DNA from 2 places in the Rhodococcus sp. S3 genome. Region 2 is predicted to be linked to the other one. Evidence: riboswitches for the same ligand, from Rfam matches in the RefSeq annotation. Region 2 holds a riboswitch; the other holds the start of a gene.
The links. A riboswitch is a leader RNA that binds a small molecule or an ion and turns the genes downstream of it on or off. The one in region 2 is predicted to bind thiamine pyrophosphate.

Region 1 (5,995 bases), 610 kb from region 2:
CGTGGGTGGCCTGCCTGCCGGACACCATCGTTGCGGAGACCGCTGCCGAGGCGACGAGCAGCACGGTGAGCACCACCCCCAGGACCACCAACCGGACCGGCGTGGATCGCAGCAGGGCACGGGCGTCGTCGAACCGGGCGTCCGGAGTGTCCGTATCGGCGTCGTCGCGGATGTGGCTCTCGACAGGAGCGAAGGGAGGGGTGATCCGTACGTCCACCGGGCACTCCCTTCCTCGTGTCGAGCGGTCTGAGGGGAGCATATAAGCAGCCCGGCGGTATTGTTGCCGTCCACGGACGGCGGGGATCCGGTACCGGGCACAGGCCCGGACGAGGGCGGGTCGGAGAGGCGGACGCAATGCGTGGAGACGGTGACGGCTGGGCGGTCGGACCGGACGGTGAGAAGCGCTGGGGACGACACGGTGCCGCAGGTCTGCTGCTGCGCGCTCCGCTCGCGGACGGTCGCCCCGCGGTTCTCCTGCAGCATCGGGCGGCATGGTCGCACCAGGGTGGCACCTGGGCACTTCCCGGCGGAGCCCGCGACTCGCACGAGAGCACCGTCGACGCCGCCGTGCGGGAGGCCCACGAGGAGGCCGGCATCGATGTCGCGGCCGTGACGGTGCGCGCCGAACGTGTCACCTCCGGTCTCGCGGGCGGATGGACCTACACCACCGTCGTCGCCGACGCCACCGAAACGCTCGTGACCAGCCTCAACCAGGAGAGCACCGAACTGCGCTGGGTGCCCGAACCGGAGGTCGAGGCAATGCCGCTGCACAGCGGCTTCGCCGAGGCGTGGCCGTCGCTGCGCACCTCACCGGTACGCATGCTGCTCGACACCGCGAACGTGCTCGGTGCGAGCGGCCCCACCGGATGGTGGCGCGACCGCCCCGGCGCCACGAGCGCCCTGCTCGCCGACCTCGCCGCGGTCCTGCCCCGCACCGTCGAATTTCCCGACGGGACGTTCGGTTGGGTCCCCCGCGTCGAAGCGGTCCTCGAAGGGCATGCCCGCGACGCGACGATCGACGACGTCCGGATCCCGGTGCACAGCGCGGACGGCAGCGGCGACGACGAACTGGCCCGGCTGGCCTGCACCGCGACGGCCGTGGTCGACCCCGGGGTGACGGTCGTGGTCACCGCGGATCGCGGCCTGCGCGCGCGGTTGCCCGAGGACACGATCGCGATGTCCCCTTCGACGGTGCTCGGTTGGTTACCCAACCGAAAGCGGAATGAGTCAACACTTTCTTGATGGAAATAAACCATCGCTGACTGAGCAGGGCTACTCGGAGTGCAGCGCAAGCCTATCTAGGTTTAATATTGGCGCTTGCCTTAGCTTGCCGCGAAATTCGGTTCGCGTGAGATTTTTTGCTGTTCCAGCTTTTCCTGTTTTCTGCCATAGCCAGCTACCATTCTCGATGTCAAGAATGTCGAGGCCGCGGTGAAGCCGAACATCGGTGTACTCACTCAGGGCAAGTACATAAGCTTCGTGCTTAACTCCTGGCCGATGCGGGTCTGATATTGACGATTGAACCAGGTGGGCAAATCTCATATCGACGAGATCTGCGAGGACCTCGTAACCGGGGTGACCCTCCATTGATAGATCCACTTTAAAATAGGTTGAGCCGTTATCTTTAATCTGATGCTTAAGCGTTTCAAGTGCGGAAAGAAGTTCCGCCGAGTTTCTTCCTGCGACATCTTGCTCAAGATCGCGTTTCTTACTTTGGGAGTACAATCCGGCTGCTGCAGCAACGTCTTCTTTTCCAATTTCGGCCGCTTTGGAGCTCCGCTTGCGGGCCGCTAAAATCGACGCAGAAAATAGGTTCAAGTAATCTCGGGGAACTCCACCTGAAGCCAAAACGAGACGTCCAAGCGCAGGGACCTTTGCAATTCTCCGAGCGGACCTGATTCCCGCTGTGGAAAGGTAGGATTCCAGGACCGACTCCAGGAACTTCTGAGTCGATTCGGGATCCTCCAGCGTGACGTCCAGGTTTACAATGAGGGCATCATGGGGAGGCTCTATACCCACCCGTGTAGAGACCTCGAATGGGCGGGTCAACCGTTCGATGCTTGCTACCTTGATCCAGCCATCACAGTCCCGCAGTACTCCTGCGAGATGATCAAGTAGCCGAGGTTGGTGTTGAGAATCTAGGAGATAGAAGTCATCGAGGAATACATATAGCCTCACAAGGTCGGGTCGAAGAACGCGCCGAAGCGTACGGTTTAACTCTGGAATTAGCTTGACCGCTGCGTTTTCCGACGTGTCTTCGACGAGTTTATTGCGTAGGTCATCGAGTGTGGATACGATGCCTGACGAGCTGGATCCGATTCTAAGAACTAGGTTTTCAAGTACGCTGTCAATAATGACAGAGAAGGCGGCTTCTGCGCTGAGTCTCCGAAGAGTGTGGGTGTTTATCCATACCGCAACATGTCCTTCTAGCTCCGCGATTCGTTTGACTTCTAGAAGGAGGGCGGTCTTTCCGACTCCGCGACGGCCATAGATCAAGTGGTGTCTTGGTGACGCAATAGCGTTCAAGCTCGCGCGTGGATCTTCCATGTAGCTCAAGCTGGGCACCGCGTCGGACGTTCTGGATCGAGCCTCAAGTAGTTGAATGAGTCGATCAACCGAAGATTCATGAAGGCGACCGCTTGCCGTCGAGACTGGTTCTTCGGCAGTCGTAGGAGGAGATCCCCGGAATAGGACTGTGACGGTTGAACCCTCAGGCGCCTTTACGCGCGTCTCTAATTCTCCGGCCAGGCTCTGGCCGACTGCAACCAAATCGGGATCTACGGTTACGATGACCCAGAATTCTCCAGGGAATTCCCGCTGCTGTATATCAAGCGCTTCAATGCCGGCTTGTTCGAGTGTGGGTTCAATCGCGGAGGCTGCGTCCATTGTCATAGTTATATGAGTCCTTCGTTCAACGCGAAATCAGAGCAAGTTGCCACAAACAGGGGTGCAATGGCTGCCATGTCGCGAGCGTCCCCCTCCCAGTCTTTTGTTGATATTGGATACAAATCATAGTCTGCCTGGTTCCGAATAAGCCGCGCTTGAGTCAATTCGGTTTGCCACGGTCCTGACGAGCTCGATGGCGGTAGTTTTTCCGGTAAATTCTTTGGCAGGATCGAGTGCTGCTGAAAATCGTCACCTTTATGGGTGGCGAACACTACTGCTCGAGCGGCGTGGTACATCGAATAATAGTGGCGGCTTATGGATGTTCGATATTCTCCGTCCTGGAAGAATCTATCCCCGATCCTAAGGTGATATCCAGCGAGCTCGAGTCGATCTGACACAACTTGGGATATCAATCTAGAAGAGTCGAAATTTTTTCCCAATTGCGCAGGTAGCGCTTGGATCTTCGCGGCATTGCTTAAGGCAATGCTAAGCAGAAGTTGCTCAGTAGTCGTCAATGTGGGCATTGCTAAAAGGAATTCCCACCTTTCATGTACCTAGATGAGGCTACAAACCCCTTAGTGATAGCGCCGGTTAGGCCGAAGGACTTCAGGCCGGCAGCGCAGCCTTCAGTGCTGCCGCGGCTGCCCGCGGATCGGAGGCCTTCGTGATCGCCCGGACCACCGCGACCCGCGTGGCACCGGCGTCGAGCACCTCGGGGAGCCGCTCGAGATCGATGCCGCCGATCGCGAACCACGGCCGTGCCGGCTGCGACTGCGCGACCTCGCGCGTCACCTCCAGCCCCGCCGCGGTGCGTCCCGGCTTGGTCGGGGTGTCCCACACCGGCCCGGACGCGAAGTAGTCGACGCCCTCCTCGATGTCGGCGAGCGCGGCCTGCGCCCGACTCGACGTCGAGCGGCCGATGACGATCTCGTCGCCGAGGATCTGCCGTGCGTGCCGCACCGGCAGGTCGCCCTGACCGAGATGCAGGATGTCGGCGCCCGCCGCGAGCGCGATGTCGGCGCGGTCGTTCACGGCGAGGAGCGCACCGTGGCGTGCACACGCCTCGCCGATGATCTCGAGGGCGGCGAGTTCCTCGCGTGCCTCGAGGCGTCCGAACTTCTTCTCACCGGCCGAGTCCTTGTCGCGCAACTGGACGATGTCGACCCCACCGGCGAGGGCCTCCTCGACGAACCGTGCGAGGTCGCCGGTGTCCCGGCGAGCGTCGGTGCACAGGTACAACCGGGCGGTCGCGAGGCGGCCGCGCGGGTCGGGATGGTTGCCGCGATAGGTGGTCACGACCAAGACGGTAGCCTCTAGGCAGAAAGTGACGACACGGGAGTCCCGAGGTTCGCGGGGCTGAGAGGGGGCCTGCCGGCCCCGACCGTTATGACCTGACCCGGATCATGCCGGCGCAGGGAGTGAGGTGGACCAATGGCAACTGTGGCCGTCGTGGGTGGCGGAGTGATCGGGCTGTCGATCGCATGGCGCGCGGCCCGCTCGGGGCACATCGTGACCGTGCACGACCCGAATCCCGGTAGCGGCGCCTCGTGGGTGGCCGGGGGAATGCTGGCCCCGCTGTCCGAGGGCTGGCCCGGCGAGGACCACGTGCTGTCCCTGGGTGCGGCCTCGCTCGACCGCTGGCCGGGATTCGCGGAGGCACTGCGCGCGGAGACCGGCGTCGACGTGTTCACCGCCGAGGCGTCGCTGACCGTCGCGCTCGATGCGGCGGACGCGGCCGACCTGCGGACCGTCGCCGAATGGGTCGGGGAGCGGGGGCACGAGATGCGTCTGCTCTCCCGTGCCGAGATCCGGGAGTTCGAACCGTCGCTCGGCCCGAAGGTGCGTCTCGGACTGCTCGCACCCACCGAGTCGTCGGTCGACAACCGCGCGCTCGTCGACGCCCTGCGCGTCGCGGCCACCGGGGCCGGGGTGCGTTTCTCCGACTCCGCCGTGCACGACCTCGCCGATCTCTCGGACGACCAGGTGGTGCTCGCCGCCGGCTCGGCGTCGGCGCGACTGTGGCCGGGACTTCCGGTCCGTCCGGTCAAGGGCGAGATCCTGCGCCTGCGGGTGCGGCCCGCCGCGACCCCGCCGCCGCAGCGCACCGTGCGCGCGAGTGTCCACGGTCGCCCCGCCTATCTGGTGCCCCGCCACGACGGTCTCGTCGTGGGCGCGACACAGTACGAGGCGTCCGACACGCAGGTCACGGTGGCCGGGGTGCGCGATCTGATCGCCGACGCCGAGCGGATCTTCCCGGCGCTCGGCGAGTACGAACTGTTCGAGGCGAGTGCGGGCCTGCGCCCGATGACCCCCGACAATCTGCCGCTGATCGGCCGGCTCTCCGATCGTGTCGTCGCCGCGACCGGCCACGGCCGCAACGGTGTGCTGCTCACGCCGCTCACCGTCGACGCGGTGCTCGCCGAACTCGGTGGGCGGTCGCTGGCCGACGCGCAATACGCCTGTCCTGGACGAATTACGGAAGCGAGTGTGGGATGACGAACGTGTCCGTGGGCATCACCGTCAACGGTGAGGACAAGTACTACGACGCGGCCCCGACCGTGTCGCAGCTGTTGAACGAGCTCGGTCTGCCCGAGAAGGGAATCGCGGTCGCCGTCGACGGTGTCGTGTGCCCGCGCGGCCGCTGGTCGGAGCCGGTCACGCGCGGAGCGAGCATCGAGATCCTCACGGCGGTCCAAGGTGGCTGACACACACGATCCCGGCGCCGACCTGCCGCAGCTGACCATCGCCGGCCGCACCTTCGGGTCGCGGCTGATCACCGGAACCGGTGGCGCGGCGAACCTGGCCGTGCTCGAGGAGGCACTCGTCGCGTCGGGTACCGAGCTGACCACCGTCGCGATGCGCCGCGTCGACGCGGCCTCCGGAACCGGTGTCCTCGACCTGCTGCGCCGTCTCGGCATCGAACCGCTGCCGAACACCGCCGGGTGCCGCGGCGCGAAGGAGGCCGTGCTGACCGCCCAGCTCGGGCGGGAGGCGCTGGAGACCGACTGGGTGAAACTCGAGGTCATCGCCGACGAACGGACGCTGCTGCCCGACGCCATCGAACTCGTCTCCGCGGCCGAACAACTCGTCGACGACGGCTTCGTCGTCC
Region 2 (5,995 bases):
GCCACCGGTAGAAACCGGATCGGGACACCTCGAGGATCTGGCACAGCCACTTCACCGGCGCGGTGTTGCGGTGGTCGTCGACGAACTGGAAGCGGCTCACCAGTTGGTCTCGCCCGCGAAATATTTCGCGGCCCTCCGCAGAATTTCCCGCTCGGTCTCCAGCTTGCGGATCTGCGCTTTGAGCTGCCTGTTTTCCTCTTCCAACACGGACTCGGACGATACCCCGCCCGCCGGTGCCGGCTTCCGGGGCCGGTCCGCTGCGGACGCAGTGCCGGTGCGTTTACGTTCCGCACGCACCCAGTTGCGCAGGGTTTCGCGGCTGACGCCCAGGTCCTTGCCGATGCCCTCGAAGGTGTGGCTCGGGTCGGACAAGTACAGCGCGACGGCATCGGCCTTGAACTCCGCCGAATACGCCTTCATCACCATCGTGACATCACTCCTTCTGGGCCCTTCATGGCCCAGTGTTCAGGATGTCCACACTCCGGGGGGGAATGCCCCTCTCCTCGAACGCGCCCGCCTCGACCGGGCCCGATGCCTTGCCGCCGTGGGCTCCGACAACCGTGACAACATCGCCGTGTCCGTAGCAGCCCACGGAGTGCACTCCGACGCCAGACTCGTCCTCAGAGCCGGCGAACACGAAGCCCTCACCGACACCGGATCCCTCCTCCCGCTAGGGATCACCAGGAATGTCGCAACCTTGAGTGCAACCTTCGTCGTCGCCCGACTGCTCGGTCTCGACGCACACCGTGTGGTAGTCGCAAACGACACGATCCACCTCGAACTCGACGGGTCCTTCGAACAGTTCGTCCTCGCCGCACGACACCATTGCCCCCATGTCACCGGGACAGATGCTCACTACCCCTCGTTCGAGGTACGACTCCGACGAGCGCCTTCGAGGCAGCGCACATCAACATGGCACGAATCCGGAGCCGACAGACAATAGCGTCGACGATTGTCCAGTCATGCAGCGCTGGCGAGTTTCCTCCGTCGCACTGTGACCGCCAGCGACATTGGGAACTCACCCGACTCCTTACGTGGGCACACCGCCCGTTTCGGCTCCAATCGACTCGTGCCCCGCCACATCCTCGAGGGCCGGAACGGTGGGCGCGTTCAAGTACACCGTGCTGCCGGCGGCCCTGAACTGGTCGGACATATGTTGCATCCCGGCGACGGCGGCCTGGTCGGCGGCGTCACCGAACCTGGTCCGGATGTCTTGGGAGATACGCATCGAGCAGAACTTCGGCCCACACATCGAGCAGAAGTGCGCTGTCTTGGCCGGTTCGGCCGGAAGCGTCTCGTCATGGAACTGCTCGGCCGTATCCGGATCCAGCGACAGAGCGAACTGATCCCGCCACCGAAACTCGAAACGCGCCTTCGACAACGCGTCGTCGCGCTCGACGGCACCGGGATGGCCCTTGGCGATGTCGGCGGCATGAGCGGCGATCTTGTACGTGATGACCCCGGTCTTCACGTCGTCCCGATTCGGCAGTCCCAGATGCTCCTTCGGGGTGACATAACACAGCATCGCGGTGCCATGGCGGGCGATCTCGGTGGCCCCGATCGCGGAGGTGATGTGGTCGTAGCCCGGAGCAATGTCGGTCACCAGCGGCCCCAGGGTGTAGAAAGGCGCTCCATGACATAACTTCTGCTGACGCTCCACATTTTCCCGCACCCGATGGATCGGGATGTGGCCAGGGCCTTCGACCATCACCTGAACGTCGTGAGCCCAGGCACGGGTGGTCAGTTCTGCAAGGGTGTCCAGTTCGGCGTACTGCGCGGCGTCGTTGGCGTCGGCGATCGACCCCGGTCGCAGCCCGTCCCCGAGGGAGAATGCCACGTCGTAGCGGGCGAAGATCTCACACAGTTCGTCGAAGTGGGTGTAGAGAAAATTTTCCTCGTGATGGGCGAGGCACCAACCGGCCATGATCGACCCACCTCGGGAGACGATGCCGGTGAGCCGCTCGGCCGTGAGCGGTACGTAGCGCAGCAGCACTCCGGCGTGGATGGTCATGTAGTCCACACCCTGCTCACACTGCTCGATCACGGTGTCGCGGAAGATCTCCCACGTCAGCGCATCGGCCTGGCCGGCGACCTTCTCCAGAGCCTGGTAGATCGGCACCGTGCCGATCGGCACCGGGGAGTTGCGAATGATCCATTCTCGGGTGGTGTGGATATCTTCGCCGGTGGACAGGTCCATCACAGTGTCCGCGCCCCAACGGGTGGCCCAGCGCATCTTGTCGACTTCTTCGACGATGGAGCTGGTCACCGCTGAGTTGCCGATGTTGGCATTGATCTTCACCAGGAAGGACTTGCCGATGATCATCGGCTCGGACTCGGGGTGGTTGACGTTGGCGGGGATGATCGCCCGACCCGCCGCCACCTCCGAGCGCACCAGTTCCACGTCGCAGTTCTCCCGCAGCGCCACGAACCGCATTTCCTGGGTGATGATCCCCGCCCGGGCATAGTGCATCTGCGTGACCGTCCGGCCTGTCTTCGCTCGCACCGGGACAGGTCGGGGCCCCTTCCACTCCTGGGACGCCTCTCCACGCCGCACAGCCGAGCGGCCATCGTCGAGCAGATCCCGTTCTCGCCCCGGGTAGTGCTCGACGTCGCCGCGAGCAGCAATCCAGTCGGCGCGCGTCGGCGGGAGCCCGACCAGCGGATCGCTACCGGGACCTGCAGTGCGGTAGACCTGCAGCGGCGGGTTCGGCACCCCGCCGGGAGAGTCGTTCAAGCGGATCTCTGTGACAGGTACACGCAGGTCGTGTTCCTCGTCGTGGACATAGCTCAGGGCATGCGAATTGGATGCACTCATCGGAATCGTTCCTACTTCCTTCGCCGGCATTACCCGGGCAGGTTCGACGGTCGCAGGCTGCCTCAGCCCGATCTCAGCCCCTGCAATAGGGCTCCCGTGGGGACGTCACAGACCCTAACACCCGACTCGTCTCGCTGCAGATGTAGCTGGTCCGGTCGTCGGAGCGGTGCGGACCGGGGACGGCGTCGCCAACACCTTCTCGTAGTCGGCCAGCGAAGATCGATTCCTACCTCGATAGGGCTGTCGACCAGGGTGATCGCCTCCGCAATGATCCCCCTCGCCGACTCGAGCAGACGGTCGATCAGCCCAAAGTGATGCACAGCGTTCGCTCCTCGAGTCGCCGTGCCCCGGAATCGAAGAACTCCGGGGCACAGGGCGAGCAGCTTCGAGGGGTGAGCGGCCTGCCAGGACTCGACCACTCCAGAAACGGAGTTGAATATTCGTCACCGCAGCCCAGTCGAAGGAGCCACAGCCAGACCGCAACATGCGTGTGGGACGTTGGGGACTGCTGCACGATTCGGCGACAGTTTCGGTCACGCAGCCTGTGCGACTGGTGTGGTCATGATGGTTTCGAACTCGACCGGCGTCGATCGGGGGAGAGGCAGGTCCGGGACACCAGCAGGTCGACGGTCACGCCGAGAGGCCGTAATGCTTCGGCGATCTCTTCGAAGTGTTGCGCCGAGCGAGAATATCGGTCGGGGCCATGAGGACCGCCTGAAAGCCGCCTTCGATTACCAGTAACGCAAACGCAGTGGCTGCCAGGACGGGGGCCTTTCCGGCGCCGACGTCTCCCTGCAGCAGCCGATTCGTCGGCCGGAGGCGGTCATGTCGGTGTGGATATCGGCTATCACCCGCAGCTGTGCACCTGTGGGTGTACGGCAGGCCGGCCAACCATGCATCGAGCAGTCGCCCGGTGGGCTTGTGGGCGATGCCGACTTCTGCGGCTTGTGCGTTTCGAAGCACTCCGAGGGCAAGCTGCGACCGCAGGAGTTCTTCATAGGCCTGTCGGTCCCGTCCCTTTTCTGCGTGCTGTTTGGATGCGGGGACATGGACAGCGCGTAGCGCGGTCAGCTGCGACGGCAGCTTCCGTTGAGCCAGCAAGGTCGAGGGATTCGGGTCATCCAGCTTCGGGAGTCGGCGGCGTGCATCGACCGCGGCACGGCGCAGCATCCACGTGTCCACCTCATGTTTCTGCGATTGGGGTAGATCGCGAGCAGTGGTGCGGTGGATTCGCTCATCGGCTCCAACAGTGGTGAGGTCATCTGCAATGCGCCGTTGAAGAACATGGCGGAGACTCGGGTGTTTTCGTCCGCGAGTTGGAATAGCACGTAACATTTTCCCCAGTTCCCCGTATGCTCACGAGTCGTGCGTATCGATCAGGTGTGGCGTTATCCGGTGAAATCGTTCGGAGGAGAACGGATCGACGCCGCAGCGATCGAAGCGGACGGTGTGCGCGGCGATCACCTGTGGGCGCTGGTCGACGCCGAAACCGGAAACATCGCGAGTGCGAAGCGGTTCCGCCGATACGGACTGCTGTTGACCTGCTCCGCGCGACTTCTGAGCGACGACGAGCCCCGCGACCCGGCGGCACTGGAACTGACGCTGGCCGACGGCACGGTGGTGCGCGGCGACGATCCCGAGGTCGACGACCTGCTGTCGAAGCTGGTCGGTCACGACGTGCGGCTCGAACCGCGCGACCGAACCTACGACGAGGCGCCGTTGCATCTCGTCTCCCGCTCCGCGGTCGAGGCGCTCGGCACCGGCGACCCCACCGATGTGGCGTTGCGGCGGTTCCGGCCGCAGCTGGTCGTCGACACTCCGGACACGACCGGTTTCGTGGAGGACGAATGGATCGGCCGACGGGTGTCGGTGGGCTCGGCAGTTCTCGAACCGCACAAGCGCACCGCGCGGTGCGTCATGGTGACGCTCCCCCATCAGGAGGTTCCCGCGCGGCGCGACATGCTGCGTGACGTGATGACCGCGCATCAGGTGCCCACTGTGCCGGAGGGCAAGCCGATGCCGTGCATCGGCATCTACGCGACCGTCCCGACTCCCGGCGACATCACCGTCGGCGACGAAGTCGGGATCGGGTAGACCGGGTCACTTCCCGGCGAGGTAATCCTCGACGAGGATCTTCTTCTGCACCTTGCCCATGGCGTTGCGCGGAAGTGCGTCGACGGTACGGATCTCGCGGGGACGCTTGTGGACCGAGAGGGTCTGCGCGACGAAGTCCGAGAGTTCGCTCGGATCACGGAGATCCCCGACGACGTAGGCGACGATCCGCTGTCCGAGATCGTCGTCCGGCACACCCACCACCGCCGCCTCCTGCACACCGGGGTGGTTCAGCAGCGCGTGCTCGACCTCGCCGGCACCGATCCGGTAGCCGCCGGACTTGATCATGTCGACCGATTCGCGGCCCACGATGCGGTGGAAGCCCTGGTCGTCGATCACGGCGATGTCGCCGGTCTTGAACCAGCCGTCCTCGGTCATCGACTCGGCGGTCTTCTCGGGATTGTTCAGGTAGCCGTCGAACAGGGTGGCGCCGGAAACCTCGAGCTGGCCGAGGGTTTCGCCGTCGTGTGCCACGAGGTTGCCGGCCTGGTCGCGCAGGCGGGTGGAGACCCCGGTGATCGGCAGTCCCACCCAGCCGGGCCGGCGCTCACCGTCGTGGCGGGTGCTGATCGTGATGATCGTTTCGCTCATCCCGTACCGCTCGATCGGTGCGGCACCGGTGAGGGCGAGCATGCGCTCGAAGACCGGCACGGGCAGGGGTGCACTGCCCGACACGAGGAGGCGCGCGGACGACAGTGCGCGCGCGGAGGATTCGTCGGCGACGACCCGCGACCACACAGTGGGAACACCGAAGCAGAGCGAACCACCCGCTGCCGCATAGGCTTCGGGCTTCGGGCGCACGGTGTGCACGAGCGGCGAGCCCTGCCGGAGCGCACCGACGACGCCGAGGATGAGCCCGTGGACGTGGAACAGCGGAAGTCCGTGGACGAGAGTGTCGTCGGACGTCCAGTTCCACGCCTCGGCGAGGCCGTCGAGACCGGCCGCCACGGCGGACCGCGAGAGCACGACTCCCTTGGGGGCGCCGGTGGTCCCCGAGGTGTACATGATCATCGCGGCACTGCCCGGATCGGCCTCGGCGTGTGAGGACGACGAACGTGCGCTCGCGTC

Region 1: linked by a shared signal. The riboswitch ahead of thiO (glycine oxidase ThiO) and the one ahead of thiC (phosphomethylpyrimidine synthase ThiC) in region 2 are both predicted to bind thiamine pyrophosphate.

What each region holds. Positions count from the first base shown of each region.
Region 1 is NZ_CM177074.1:4,066,121-4,072,115, reverse strand. It holds gene AC0LPE_RS18905 (GlnX family signal transduction membrane protein) at 1-217, opposite strand, end outside; gene AC0LPE_RS18900 (NUDIX hydrolase) at 355-1,242, shown strand; gene AC0LPE_RS18895 (ATP-binding protein) at 1,273-2,892, opposite strand; gene AC0LPE_RS18890 (HEPN domain-containing protein) at 2,895-3,410, opposite strand; gene thiE (thiamine phosphate synthase) at 3,493-4,182, opposite strand; TPP riboswitch at 4,209-4,321, shown strand; gene thiO (glycine oxidase ThiO) at 4,318-5,382, shown strand; gene thiS (sulfur carrier protein ThiS) at 5,379-5,591, shown strand; gene AC0LPE_RS18870 (thiazole synthase) at 5,584-5,995, shown strand, end outside.
Region 2 is NZ_CM177074.1:4,674,603-4,680,597, forward strand. It holds one part of gene AC0LPE_RS21575 (IS3 family transposase) at 1-117, opposite strand, end outside; one part of gene AC0LPE_RS21575 (IS3 family transposase) at 117-426, opposite strand; gene thiC (phosphomethylpyrimidine synthase ThiC) at 1,031-2,815, opposite strand; TPP riboswitch at 2,814-2,923, opposite strand; gene AC0LPE_RS21585 (ATP-dependent DNA helicase RecG) at 3,446-3,985, opposite strand; gene AC0LPE_RS21590 (MOSC domain-containing protein) at 4,181-4,909, shown strand; gene AC0LPE_RS21595 (acyl-CoA synthetase) at 4,916-5,995, opposite strand, start outside.